DNA from 3 places in the Enterobacter sp. WI-ESBL-E8 genome. Region 2 is predicted to be linked to each of the others. Evidence: predicted binding sites of a transcription regulator. Region 2 holds the regulator's gene; each other region holds the start of a gene.
What was found. Region 2 encodes PurR, which represses purine synthesis genes. Its sites were predicted from a motif close to CANGCAAACGTTTGCNTG; they were not measured.
Positions count from the first base shown of each region.

Region 1: the regulator PurR is predicted to act here: its motif matches at 2,660-2,677, upstream of raiA (ribosome-associated translation inhibitor RaiA).
Region 3: the regulator PurR is predicted to act here: its motif matches at 1,982-1,999, upstream of purE (5-(carboxyamino)imidazole ribonucleotide mutase).

Region 1 is NZ_JBRWXJ010000001.1:3,728,985-3,733,221, reverse strand. Features, by position in the region: gene ACWHWP_RS17615 (SMP-30/gluconolactonase/LRE family protein) at 1-797, shown strand, start outside; gene pheA (bifunctional chorismate mutase/prephenate dehydratase) at 794-1,954, opposite strand; Phe leader region at 1,985-2,110, opposite strand; gene pheL (pheA operon leader peptide PheL) at 2,062-2,109, opposite strand; gene raiA (ribosome-associated translation inhibitor RaiA) at 2,221-2,562, opposite strand; gene bamD (outer membrane protein assembly factor BamD) at 2,831-3,568, opposite strand; gene rluD (23S rRNA pseudouridine(1911/1915/1917) synthase RluD) at 3,700-4,237, shown strand, end outside.
Region 2 is NZ_JBRWXJ010000001.1:2,034,955-2,039,191, forward strand. Features, by position in the region: gene punC (purine nucleoside transporter PunC) at 1-881, opposite strand, end outside; gene punR (DNA-binding transcriptional activator PunR) at 997-1,908, shown strand; gene purR (HTH-type transcriptional repressor PurR) at 1,926-2,951, opposite strand; gene cydH (cytochrome bd-I oxidase subunit CydH) at 3,249-3,338, shown strand; gene ACWHWP_RS09745 (MFS transporter) at 3,502-4,237, shown strand, end outside.
Region 3 is NZ_JBRWXJ010000001.1:1,179,618-1,183,854, reverse strand. Features, by position in the region: gene cysS (cysteine--tRNA ligase) at 1-155, opposite strand, end outside; gene ppiB (peptidylprolyl isomerase B) at 330-824, shown strand; gene lpxH (UDP-2,3-diacylglucosamine diphosphatase) at 828-1,550, shown strand; gene ACWHWP_RS05605 (YdgH/BhsA/McbA-like domain containing protein) at 1,689-1,898, shown strand; gene purE (5-(carboxyamino)imidazole ribonucleotide mutase) at 2,070-2,579, shown strand; gene purK (5-(carboxyamino)imidazole ribonucleotide synthase) at 2,576-3,643, shown strand; gene mnmH (tRNA 2-selenouridine(34) synthase MnmH) at 3,729-4,237, shown strand, end outside.

The DNA.
Region 1 (4,237 bases), 1.7 Mb from region 2:
CACTCTACTGGGCCGATATCCTGGAAGGGGAAATCCACCGATACCATCTGCCGACGGCGGAACACACAGTGCTCTCTTTCCATGAGGAGGTAGGCTGTTTCGCGCTGCGCGAGCGCGGCGGGTTTATCGTCGCCATGCGCAGCGGCATCTGGCTTGCCGATAAGCATGGCCTCCTGCAGCGCAAGGTGTGTGATAACCCCTCTAACCCGCAGCTGGCGCGTTTTAACGATGGGGGAACCGACAGTCAGGGGCGCTTCTATGCCGGGACCTTCTGGGGGCCGGGGGATTACAACGGCGCGCTGCTGATGCGTATCAATAACGATCTGACGCCGAAAGTGATCCAGTGCGATATTCACGGGCACAATGGCTTAGCGTTTAGCCCGGAGAACCAGTGGATGTTTACCTCCGACACGCCAAACGGCGTGATTTACCGTACCCCGCTTGATGAGCAGGGTGAGCCGGGCAGGCGCGAGGTGTTTCGTCAGTTTAAAGAGGGCGAGGGGATACCGGACGGCGCGGCAATGGATGTGGAGGGCTGCTACTGGAGCGCGCTGTTTGACGGCTGGCGTATCGCGCGTTTTTCTCCAGAAGGGGAACAGCTGGAAGAGTATGAAATGCCGGTACGTTGCCCGACGATGGTCTGTTTTGGCGGCGATGATATGAAAACGCTGTTCATTACGACGACGCGGGAAAATATGGATGCGGAGGAGGTGGCGAAGTATCCGCTCTCCGGCGCCATCTTCACCCTGCCCGTGAGCGTGGCAGGGGTGAAGAAAAGCCGCTTTATCGAACGTTAGCTCGGGTCGACCGGCACGACGTTTTCGCTCGGATAGCAGCCCAGCACTTTCATGGAGCGGGTGATTTCGCCCAGCTCGCGCAGGGCTTTCTGCATGGAAGCAGACTCCAGGTTGGCCTGGATATCGAGATAAAACATCTCTTCCCATGGATTACCGTGGATCGGACGTGATTCCAGCCTGGTCATGATCAGGTTGTGGTTACGCAGCACCAGCAGGGCTTCAACCAGCGCGCCGGCCTGCTGCCCGGTCGCCATCAGCAGCGTGGTTTTGGCCGGTACCTGGTCTGAAACGTTGATGGCCTTGCGGGCCAGCACCACGAAGCGGGTAATATTTTGCGTCTGGTTTGCCAGGTTGCGCTCCAGCACCTGTAAACCATACAGCGCGCCGCCCGCTTCGCTGCCGAGCGCAGCAACGGTTGGGGAGTTAGCCTGCGCCACTTTTTCCATCGCCGCCGAGGTGCTTTCGGTGTACTCAATTTTCCAGTTCGGATAGCGGTTCAGGAACTGGCTGCACTGCTGGAACGGCTGTGGATGACTGTAAACCGTTTCGATCTTGCTCAGGTCCGTTGAGCCGGAGACCAGCACGCAGTGATCGATAGGGATTGTCAGCTCACCAACCAGCGAAAGAGTGGTGTGCTGCAGCAAATCGTAGACGTCGTTGATGGCGCCGGAGCTGGTGTTTTCAATCGGCACCACGGCGTAATCCGCCTGGCCGGTCTCGACCTGGTTGAAAATATCGGCGAATTTTGCACAGCCGCTCTCAATAAATTCTTCGAAATGGCGTGCGGCATACTGACGTGCGGCCAGGTGAGAATAAGAGCCCTTTGGCCCAAGGAAAGCGACACGTGCAGAGTGTGGATTGGTTTTGTTCAGATGCTGCTGGAGCAGCGCTTGCTGGGTCAGAACGGAGTCTTCAATGATGAGCTGGAACAACCGGGTGATGTAGTGGGCATCGAGGTGATGCGCTTTACCGAGCTGAATGAGACGTTCCAGCAGATCGCGCTCGCGGTCAATATCACGGACCGGGCGATGGGAGTCCAGCTTGGCTTTGCCCACTTCAACGGCAAGGGCTCGGCGTTCGGCCAGCAGCGCCAGCAGTTTCTCGTCCAGCGCGCTGATTTTTACTCGCAGATCCAGTAACGGGTTTTCCGGTGTCATAGTGTTGCCTGTCTCATTTTATCGTTATCAATAAAAAAGGCCCCCCGGTGTGGGAGGCCTTGTTGTTCGTCTTCGCATTCTTTATCACACGACGAAACGCCTCCCGTTCAGGGGAAGGTAAAAAAGAATGCGAAGAAGAACGGCGTAAGTTTCATAAAGTCATCCTGTGATTGATACCGTTAAAGTACCCGTACTGTTTTCACCCTGTCAATAAAAAACAAAAAACGCGCCCGAAGGCGCGTTGGCGGTACACTCAATTTAAAGGATTACTCTTCTTCAACTTCTTCCGCGAAGCTGGCGTCTTTCACCGATGTTGTGGCGCGACGGGCTTCACCTTTGTGTTGCACTTTATTGAGCTGCCGTTCCAGCTTGTTGATCAAATCGTTAATTGCGGTGTACATATCCTCATGTTTTGCGCTGGCGACCAGATGGCCGTTTGGAGTATTGATAGTTGCGTCAGCGATGAAACCCTGCGGCTCCTTGGACAGGATGATATGTGGATTAATCAAATGAGTTTGCCATTTATCCAGTTTGGCGAGACGGTCTGCGACGTGCTGGCGAATTGCCGGAGTAATTTCCATTTGTTTACTGGTAATGTTCATTGTCATAAATTTTACCTCTTGTCTTTCCGTCTTGGTGATTCCAGCATACCCGACCTAATGTCAAAATGTGTGATTTAGATCACGTTATTTTGTCGGTTTTTGTCAGGGAATCTTTTTTGTGAGGCAGGGCAGGAAGAGGTGAGATTTACCTTGTGGAAGGCAAAAATTGGGGCCATAGTTGACTGGATGTGTTGGGGCTAACGCGCTTTAGCGACGCTCGGAAACGAATAAAAAAACGGCAGCCTTCGGGCTGCCGTTTTACATTGAGGCAATATCAGGTGTTGCTGCTGTTGGCGGCGATGATTTTCGCCACTTTATCAGCCTGAGCAGTCATCTGCATCTGACGGTAGGCATTTTCCATCAGCTTCAGGCCGTCGCGCGTTGCCTGGGTGTCCGGATAGTCACGCAGCATACCCTCTACGCGGTTAACCACGGCAACCCATGCACCACGGCGGGTATAGTATTCCGCCACGGAGTATTCATATTTCGCCAGACGGTCTTTCAGGAACACCAGACGTTTGGTCGCGTCGGTCACGTACTGACTGTTCGGATAGCCGCGCACCAGTTTGGAGAAGTCATTGAAGGCATCACGCGCGTGCTGCGGATCACGGTCGGAACGATCCACGCCGAAGAAGCCCTGCAGAGCACTGTCGTCCAGCGCCATGTTGGTGAGGCCGCGCATGTACATCACATAGTCGATGTTAGGATGAGTCGGGTTCAGACGCATGAAACGATCGATGGTTGCCTGAGCCAGCGGCAGATCGGCATTTTTATAGTATGCGTAGATAAGATCTAACTGTACCTGCTGCGAATACGGACCAAATGGATAGCGATTATCCAACGCTTCCAGTTGCGTTATCGCCTGTTTCCAGTTACCGTCCTGCAACTTTTGTTGTGCAGTCGCATAGATTTCATTCGGCGGATTGTCAGGGACCTGTTCATTTGAACCGGAGCAGCCCACCAAAGCCAGGCTCAACGTGGCCGCTGCCACCAGATATTTCATGCGCGTCATGACGTTTTGACTTTCCTCAAATGTTTGTCCGGGAGAAACTCTGTTCCTGCTCCCGATTAAGACCAGCTACAATAGCACACTATATTAAACGGCAAAGCCGTAAAACCCAACGTTAAACGAAGAAGCAGTTTATGGCACAACGAGTAGAACTCACCGCAACAGTCTCCGAAAATCAGCTCGGTCAACGCTTAGATCAGGCTTTGGCCGAATTGTTCCCTGATTATTCGCGTTCACGCATAAAAGAATGGATCCTTGACCAGCGCGTGCTGGTAAACGGCAAGATCTGGGACAAACCAAAAGAGAAAGTGTTAGGCGGGGAAGCTGTCGCCATCAATGCTGAAATCGAAGAGGAAATCCGCTTCGAGCCGCAGGATATCCCGCTGGACATCGTCTATGAAGATGATGACATTCTGGTGATCAACAAGCCGCGCGACCTGGTTGTTCATCCGGGGGCGGGGAACCCTGACGGTACGGTACTTAACGCACTTCTCCATTATTACCCGCCTATCGCGGATGTCCCGCGCGCGGGCATCGTACACCGTCTGGATAAAGACACCACCGGTCTGATGGTGGTCGCGAAGACCGTTCCTGCTCAGACTCGTCTGGTGGAATCGCTGCAGCTGCGCGAAATTACCCGTGAGTATGAAGCGGTAGCCATTGGCCATATGA
Region 2 (4,237 bases):
CCCGGAATAAAGCCAACGGCCCAGGTCCCGATAACGCTCAGGGCATACAGCACCAGCAGCCATGGCAGCATCTGCTGACCTTCCCACTTTTGCAGCGCTGCGCGACAGCCGTATCCGCCCACCAGGAACGCGATGGTCTGCGGAACGTAGCTCAGCCCGATGGCTGCCGGGCTGTATCCCATATCGTGCAGAATAAACGGCGAGCCGGTGAGCCACGCGAAGAAGCTCGCCGAGCAGGCGGCATAGATCAGGACATTGCCGCGATACGCTTTGGTGCCGAGCAGGGAAGTGAAGGTGATTGGCTTCGCGTCAGCATGCGCCTCTTTTTTATGCGCGGGCTTGAGGGCAAACGCCGGCAGCATTAGTACCAGCGTGATGGCAAACAGCGTGGCAAAAATGGCCTGCCAGTCAAAATGCGCGAGGATCCAGCTGCCCAGCAGCGGAGCAAGGGCTGGCGAGAGTCCCACGAGCGGCATAATGGTGGCGAAAATACGGTTTGTGCGGTTAGCCGGGTAGTAGTCGGTAACCAGCGCCTGCCAGGTGACGGCAGCGGCACAGACGCCCACGGCCTGAATAAAGCGCAGCACCAGCAGCCAGGTGGCGTCGCGTACCCATAGCATCCCCAGACAGCCAACGGCAAAAATGGCCAGACCCAGCAGCAATACCGGTTTACGACCAAAGCGATCCGAGAGCGGTCCCCAGAGCAGCTGTGCGAAAGCAAAACCGGCGAGGAACAAACTCAGGCTGGCGCTGATGGCCGCGGCAGGCGTCTGCAGATCTTCCTGCATAGCGGCGAAAGCCGGCAGGTACATATCGGTGGCCAAAAAGCCCAGCACGCTTAAGCCGCCGAGCCAGACTAAAAAACCTTTCCTGGGTTGCATTATTTTATTCTCCTTAAGGAGGCAGGTGTACGTTGGCGCTGAGTGTAGGGAGTGCAAAGCCGCTTGTGAAACGCTAATATTTGGCGGGTGCATTCAAAAATTTTGCAGGCAGAAAATGTGGTCAGATTATTCTCTTGAAGTGGTCGATGCTGTCGCGCGTAACGGCAGCTTTAGCGGTGCGGCGCAGGAGCTGCACCGCGTCCCTTCGGCTATCAGCTACACCGTGCGTCAGCTCGAAGAGTGGCTGGCGGTGCCGCTGTTTGAGCGGCGCCATCGCGACGTGGAATTAACGCCCGCAGGCGCGTGGTTTTTGAAGGAAGGGCGTTCTGTTATCAAAAAAATGCAGATCACCCGCGAACAGTGTCAGCAGATCGCCAACGGCTGGCGGGGACATCTATCCATCGCGGTGGATAACATCGTTAAGCCGGAACGCACCCGGCAAATGATCGTCGATTTCTATCGGCATTTTTCTGACGTGGAGCTGCGGGTCTCGCAGGAGGTGTTCAACGGCGTCTGGGATGCGCTGGCGGACGGCAGGGCAGAGATGGCGATTGGGGCCACGCAGGCGATCCCGGTCGGGGGACGTTACGCCTTTCGCGATATGGGCATGCTGAGCTGGAAGTGCGTGGTGGCACGCGATCATCCGCTGGCGGCAATGGAAGGGCCGTTGAGCGACGATACGCTACGCAACTGGCCTTCACTGGTGCTGGAGGATACCTCCCGTTCATTACCCAAGCGTATCACCTGGCTTCTGGATAACCAGCGGCGGGTGGTGGCCCCTGACTGGGAATCGTCGGCGACGTGCCTCAGCGCCGGGCTGTGCGTCGCGATGGTGCCCGTGCACTTTGCGCGCCCAAAAATCGATACCGGAGAATGGGTTGAACTGACGCTGGAGAATCCCTTCCCGGATGCGGCCTGCTGCCTCACCTGGCAGCAAAATGACGTCTCACCCGCCATGGACTGGCTTCTGGATTATCTGGGAGACAGCGAAACGCTCAACCGAGAGTGGTTACGGGAGCCAGCGTAGCTGGCCCCGTAGAGCGATTAACGACGGTAGTCGCGGAACGGACCATCCGCAACGGAACGGCGTTCGATAAGGCGCGGGTGAACTTCAATGGACTGCGACTCTTCGCGCTTGTTGACGATCCTGTCCATCAGCATATTGAAGGCCGTTTCGCCCAGCGAATCTTTCGGCTGGTGAATGGTGGTCAACGCTGGCGTAAAGTAGCGCGCGTTACGCACGTTATCATACCCGATCACGGAAATATCCTGCGGTACGCGCAGGCCCAGCTCATCGGCGGCGCAGAGCGCGCCCATCGCCATGATGTCGCCCCCGCAGAACACGGCGGTCGGACGATGCTGCTGGGAGACGATCTGCTGCATAGCGCGGTAGCCCGACTCCGGCTCAAAGTCGCCCTGCACGATCCAGTTTTCCGGCACGTTGATCAGCGCTTCTTCCATTGCTTTCATGAAGCCGGCCAGACGGCCCGCGCCGGTGTTGCGCTCCAGCGGACCCGGGATCACGCCAATCTCGCGGTGACCGCGTTCGATCAGGTAACGACCGGCCATATAGCCGCCTTCAAAGGCGTTATCGATAACGGAATCGGTGAAGTCCGCGCGCGCTTCGCCCCAGTCCATCACCACCATCGGAATATGGCGATACTCTTCGAGCATGGACAGCACGGACTCCGGATACTCGGAACACATCACCAGCAGGCCATCAACGCGCTTTTGCGCCATCATCGACAGGTAGGCGCGCTGTTTTTCAATGCTGTTCCACGCGTTGCCCAGAATCAGGGTATAGCCTTTCTGGAAGCAGTTTTTCTCAACCGCTTCAATGATCTCGGCAAAATAGGCCGCTTCACTGCTGGTGGCCAGCAATCCAATAGATTTGGTGTGATTAACCTTGAGGCTTCGCGCAACCGCACTTGGCGAATAGTGCAGCTCTTTGATCGCGGCCCAGACGGCATTGCGCGTCTCTTCCGCCACGAAGCGGGTTTTGTTAATAACATGTGATACGGTTGTAGTGGAAACGTTTGCGCGTTTTGCTACGTCTTTAATTGTTGCCATTAAATGTCACTCCAGACCATATCCTAAGCTCCTGAAAAACCTGAAGGTAAACGTTTGCCTTCTCTCACCCTTATTTCGCAATGTTAAGTTGCGGCACGCCGGGAAAACGACACGGGACGTCAGGAGGGGGTCAATGGCCGGTACGCTAATAAATTTAGCGTGGAATTTTGTCCTATCTTGATGAAAAGGGGAAGAGGTAAAGTGTTTATCAGTTTAAATCCAGGAAGATTTTTGACGTAAACTGTGCAAAAATGAGCAGGCTCACTTTTCGTGGGGGGATTAAAAGGAGAAAAATTGATGAGTTCCGATCTGAAGTTTTCGCTGTTCACCACCGTTATTGTGCTGGCTCTGATTGTCGCTGCCGGTCTGACGGCTGCGCTGCACTGATTTACGCGGAGGGAGAGCGTTCTCCCTCCCGATCGCCCCAATTGTTACTTCTCATGCAAAAATCTTTTGCCATTTTGTTAACTTCTCATTTTTTGTGATTGATGTCATGCTTTCGGCTTCTTTGTTCTGTGTCACCACATGACACGGCATCCGGAGTTGACGCATGAAAATCAATTTTCCCCTGCTGGCCCTGGCGATTGGCGCTTTTGGGATTGGCACCACTGAATTCTCCCCGATGGGGTTACTGCCTGTTATTGCCCGGGGCGTGGACGTCTCGATCCCTGCTGCAGGCATGTTAATCAGCGCCTACGCAATCGGCGTGATGGTAGGCGCGCCGCTGATGACGCTTCTCCTTTCGCACCGCGCGCGCCGCAATGCGCTGATTTTCCTGATGGCGATTTTCACCCTGGGCAACGTGCTTTCCGCCATTGCGCCGGACTACACCACGCTGATGCTGTCACGCATTCTGACCAGCCTTAACCACGGCGCGTTCTTTGGGCTGGGGTCGGTCGTGGCGGCAAGCGTGGTGCCAAAACACAAGCAGGCGAGCGCCGTGGCAACCATGTTTATGGGCCTGACGATTGCCAACATTGGCGGGGTGCCTGCGGCGACCTGGCTGGGTGAAGCGATCGGCTGGCGTATGTCCTTCCTGGCGACCGCCGGGCTAGGCGTGATTGCCATGGTGGCGCTGTTCTTCTCCTTGCCAAAAGGCAGCGCGGGGGAACGTCCTGACGTGCGCAGAGAGCTTTCGGTGCTGATGCGCCCGCAGGTGCTCTCCGCGCTGCTTACCACCGTCCTGGGGGCAGGGGCGATGTTCACCCTTTACACCTACATTTCGCCGGTGTTGCATGACATCACCCACGCGACGCCTCTCTTTGTTACCGCAATGCTGGTGCTGA
Region 3 (4,237 bases), 860 kb from region 2:
CGCGAAACCACGTCGAAGGCGACAAAGGTACGGCCATGGCCAATGTGACAGAGATCGTAAACCGTAATACCACACACGTACATGCCGACTTCCCCGGCATGGATAGGTTTAAATTCCTCTTTTTGGCGCGTCATTGTATTAAAGATTTTTAACATCGAAGATTCCATGTAAACACGTGTGTGGTTGAAAACCGGGTATTCTACCCGTAATTCAAACCCGAAGCAGCACACAATGCAAGGTGATCGCATCCTGTGGTTATGCTATAACAAGCCCCTATATATGACCCGAACGCGGGTCGACGTACCACAATAACGGAACAGGATGCAAAAATGGTTACTTTCCACACTAATCATGGCGATATCGTAATCAAAACCTTTGATGACAAAGCGCCTGAAACAGTTAAAAACTTCCTGGACTACTGCCGCGAAGGTTTCTACAACAACACCATCTTCCACCGCGTGATCAACGGCTTTATGATCCAGGGCGGCGGTTTTGAACCTGGCATGAACCAGAAAGAAACCAAAGAAGCGATCAAAAACGAAGCGAACAACGGCCTGAAAAACACCCGCGGCACGCTGGCGATGGCCCGTACTCAGGCGCCTCACTCTGCGACCGCGCAGTTCTTCATCAACGTGGCTGATAACGACTTCCTGAACTTCTCCGGCGAAAGCCTGCAGGGTTGGGGCTACTGCGTATTCGCAGAAGTGGTTGAAGGTATGGACGTGGTTGACAAGATCAAAGCCGTCTCTACCGGCCGCAGCGGCATGCACCAGGACGTTCCTAAAGAAGACGTTGTGATTACAAGCGTGACCGTCAGCGAGTAATTCGTGGCGACACTCTTTATTGCAGATTTGCATCTGCAAACAGAAGAACCGGCGATCGTCGCCGGTTTTCTGCGTTTTTTACGCGGTGAAGCGAAAAGCGCCGATGCGCTGTACATCCTGGGCGATCTCTTCGAAGCCTGGATCGGCGACGACGATCCTAACCCGCTGCACCGTGAAATGGCTGCGGCCATAAAAGCGCTGGCTGAGTCTGGCGTCCCCTGCTACTTCATTCACGGCAACCGCGATTTCCTGCTCGGCAAGCGCTACGCCCGCGAAAGCGGTATGACGCTGCTGCCGGAAGAACAGGTGCTCGACCTCTACGGCCGAAAGATCCTGATCATGCACGGCGATACGCTCTGCACCGACGATACCGGCTACCTGGCGTTTCGCACCAAAGTCCACACCCCGTGGATCCAAACGCTGTTCCTGGCCCTGCCGCTGTTCATCCGCAACCGCATCGCCGCCAGAATGCGCGCGGGCAGTAAAACCGCCAACAGCAGCAAATCCATCACCATCATGGACGTTAACCCGCAGGCAGTTGTCAACGTCATGGAAAAGCACCGCGTGCAGTGGCTCATTCACGGCCATACCCATCGTCCTGACGTGCATTCCCTTATCGCCAACGGCAAGCCCGCACACCGCGTGGTATTGGGTGCCTGGCACAGCGAAGGATCGATGGTCAAAGTCACGCCTGAGGGCGTAAAGCTGATCGCTTTTCCGTTTTAATCCTCGCGCAAATTCATTCAATTTAATTGAACGATATCGGCAAATTGTTTCGATTTTAATCAGTCCATGGTCGGTCTATTATTTATCACATCAGGGCAACACGCCCTATCCCAGATAAATTACTTAAGGAATACGACCATGAAATCCATCAAAACTTTCGTTGGAGTTACCGCTCTTTCTCTGGCTTCTTTCGGTGCTTTCGCGCAGAGCGTCAGCGCAACCGGCTCAACCCTTGACCGTGCAGAAGCGAAAATTGCTGCACAGGCCGCTGAACAGGGTGCCTCTTACAAAATCACCAGCGCACAGTTCAACAACCGCGTGCACATGACCGCAGAACTGACTAAATAATGATTGCCGAACAACGAAAACAGACCGCCAGAACGCGGTCTGTTTTGTTATGAATGGATGGCAACAACGGCTCACCTTTTAACCGCGCAACCGTTTTCCTTGCCCGTATAACATGCTATTCTCTGTGCCCTCGAAAGCAGTGTGTTTCGCACCACAGGAGTTTTAAGACGCATGTCTTCCCGCAATAATCCGGCGCGTGTCGCCATCGTGATGGGGTCCAAAAGCGACTGGGCTACCATGCAGTTCGCCGCCGAAATCTTTGAAATCCTGAATGTTCCGCATCACGTAGAAGTGGTCTCCGCACACCGTACACCGGACAAACTGTTCAGCTTCGCCGAAAGCGCCGAAGAGAACGGTTATGAGGTGATTATTGCCGGTGCGGGCGGCGCAGCACATCTGCCAGGCATGATTGCCGCCAAAACGCTGGTGCCGGTTCTCGGCGTCCCGGTACAAAGCGCCGCACTGAGCGGTGTTGATAGCCTCTATTCCATCGTTCAGATGCCGCGCGGCATTCCCGTCGGCACGCTGGCGATTGGTAAAGCGGGTGCGGCAAACGCCGCCCTGCTGGCAGCCCAAATCCTGGCGACTCACGATAAAGACCTGCACCAGCGTCTGACCGAATGGCGTAAAGCCCAGACCGACGAAGTGCTGGACAATCCAGACCCGCGGGGTGCGGCATGAAGCAGGTTTGCGTCCTCGGTAACGGCCAGCTGGGCCGCATGCTGCGCCAGGCAGGTGAACCGCTGGGTATTGCCGTCTGGCCCGTCGGGCTGGATGCTGAACCTGAAGCCGTGCCGTTCCACCAGAGCGTGATTACCGCCGAGATCGAACGCTGGCCGGAGACGGCCCTGACACGCGAGCTGGCGCGTCACAACGCCTTTGTTAACCGCGATGTGTTCCCAATTATTGCTGACCGCCTGACGCAAAAGCAGCTGTTCGACAAGCTCGGCCTCGCGACCGCGCCGTGGCAGCTCCTGTCCGATAAAAGCGAGTGGAATGACGTCTTCGCGATGCTGGGCGAGCTGGCGATCGTGAAACGCCGCGTGGGTGGCTACGACGGCCGCGGCCAGTGGCGTCTGCGCGCGAACGACACCGGCGAGCTGCCGGATGACTGCTACGGCGAGTGCATCGTTGAGCAGGGCATTAACTTCAGCGGTGAAGTGTCGCTGGTTGGCGCGCGCGGGCACGATGGCCGCACGGTGTTTTACCCTCTGACGCATAACCTGCATCAGGACGGTATCCTGCGCACCAGCGTGGCCTTCCCGCACGCAAACGCAGACCAGCAGGCACAGGCGGAAGATATGCTCTCTGCCATCATGCACGAACTCGGCTATGTGGGCGTCATGGCGATGGAGTGCTTTATCACCCCGTCCGGTCTGCTGATCAACGAACTTGCGCCGCGCGTGCACAACAGCGGCCACTGGACGCAAAACGGTGCGTCCATCAGCCAGTTCGAACTGCATCTGCGCGCCATCACCGACCTGCCGCTGCCGCAGCCGGTGGTCAACAGCCCGTCGGTGATGATCAACCTGATCGGCACCGATCTGTACTACGACTGGCTGAAGCTGCCGCTGGTGCACCTGCACTGGTATGACAAAGAGGTTCGCGCGGGTCGTAAAGTGGGTCACCTGAACCTGAACGACAGCGACACGGACCGCCTGAGCGCCACGCTGGAAGCCATGATCCCTCTCCTGCCGCCTGAATATGCGAGCGGTATCGTCTGGGCACAATCAAAGCTTAAATAGCGCGCCCTCCGCCGGGGAGTTGACCTCCTCTTTCCCCGGCGTACAATTCCCGCCCATTGCTGCTTAGCTTTTTTCTGGAATACCCATGAACGATGGAACGGACTATCGCGCGATCCTCGCGTCCGATACCCCTTTAATCGACGTTCGCGCGCCGATCGAATTTGCCCAGGGCGCGATGCCCGCCGCCCTTAACCTGCCGCTGATGAACGACGACGAACGCGCCGCCGTGGGCACCTGCTATAAACGCCAGGGCCCGGAGGCCGCGCTGGCGCTCGGCCATAGTCTGGTAAAGGGTGAGACGCGCGATGCGCGCATCAACGCCTGGCGCGAAGCCTGCCTTGCCCGTCCAGAGGGCTTTCTCTGCTGCGCGCGCGGCGGCCAGCGCTCGCATATCTCCCAGGCCTGGCTGAAAGAGGCGGGTATCGATTACCCGCTGATCCGCGGCGGCTATAAGGCCCTGCGTCAGGCGGCGATTCAGGCAACCATCGAGCAGTCGCAAAAACCGATGGTGCTCATCGGCGGCTGTACCGGAAACGGTAAAACGCTGCTGGTGAAGCAGCACGCGCAGGGAATCGATCTGGAAGGGCTGGCGCA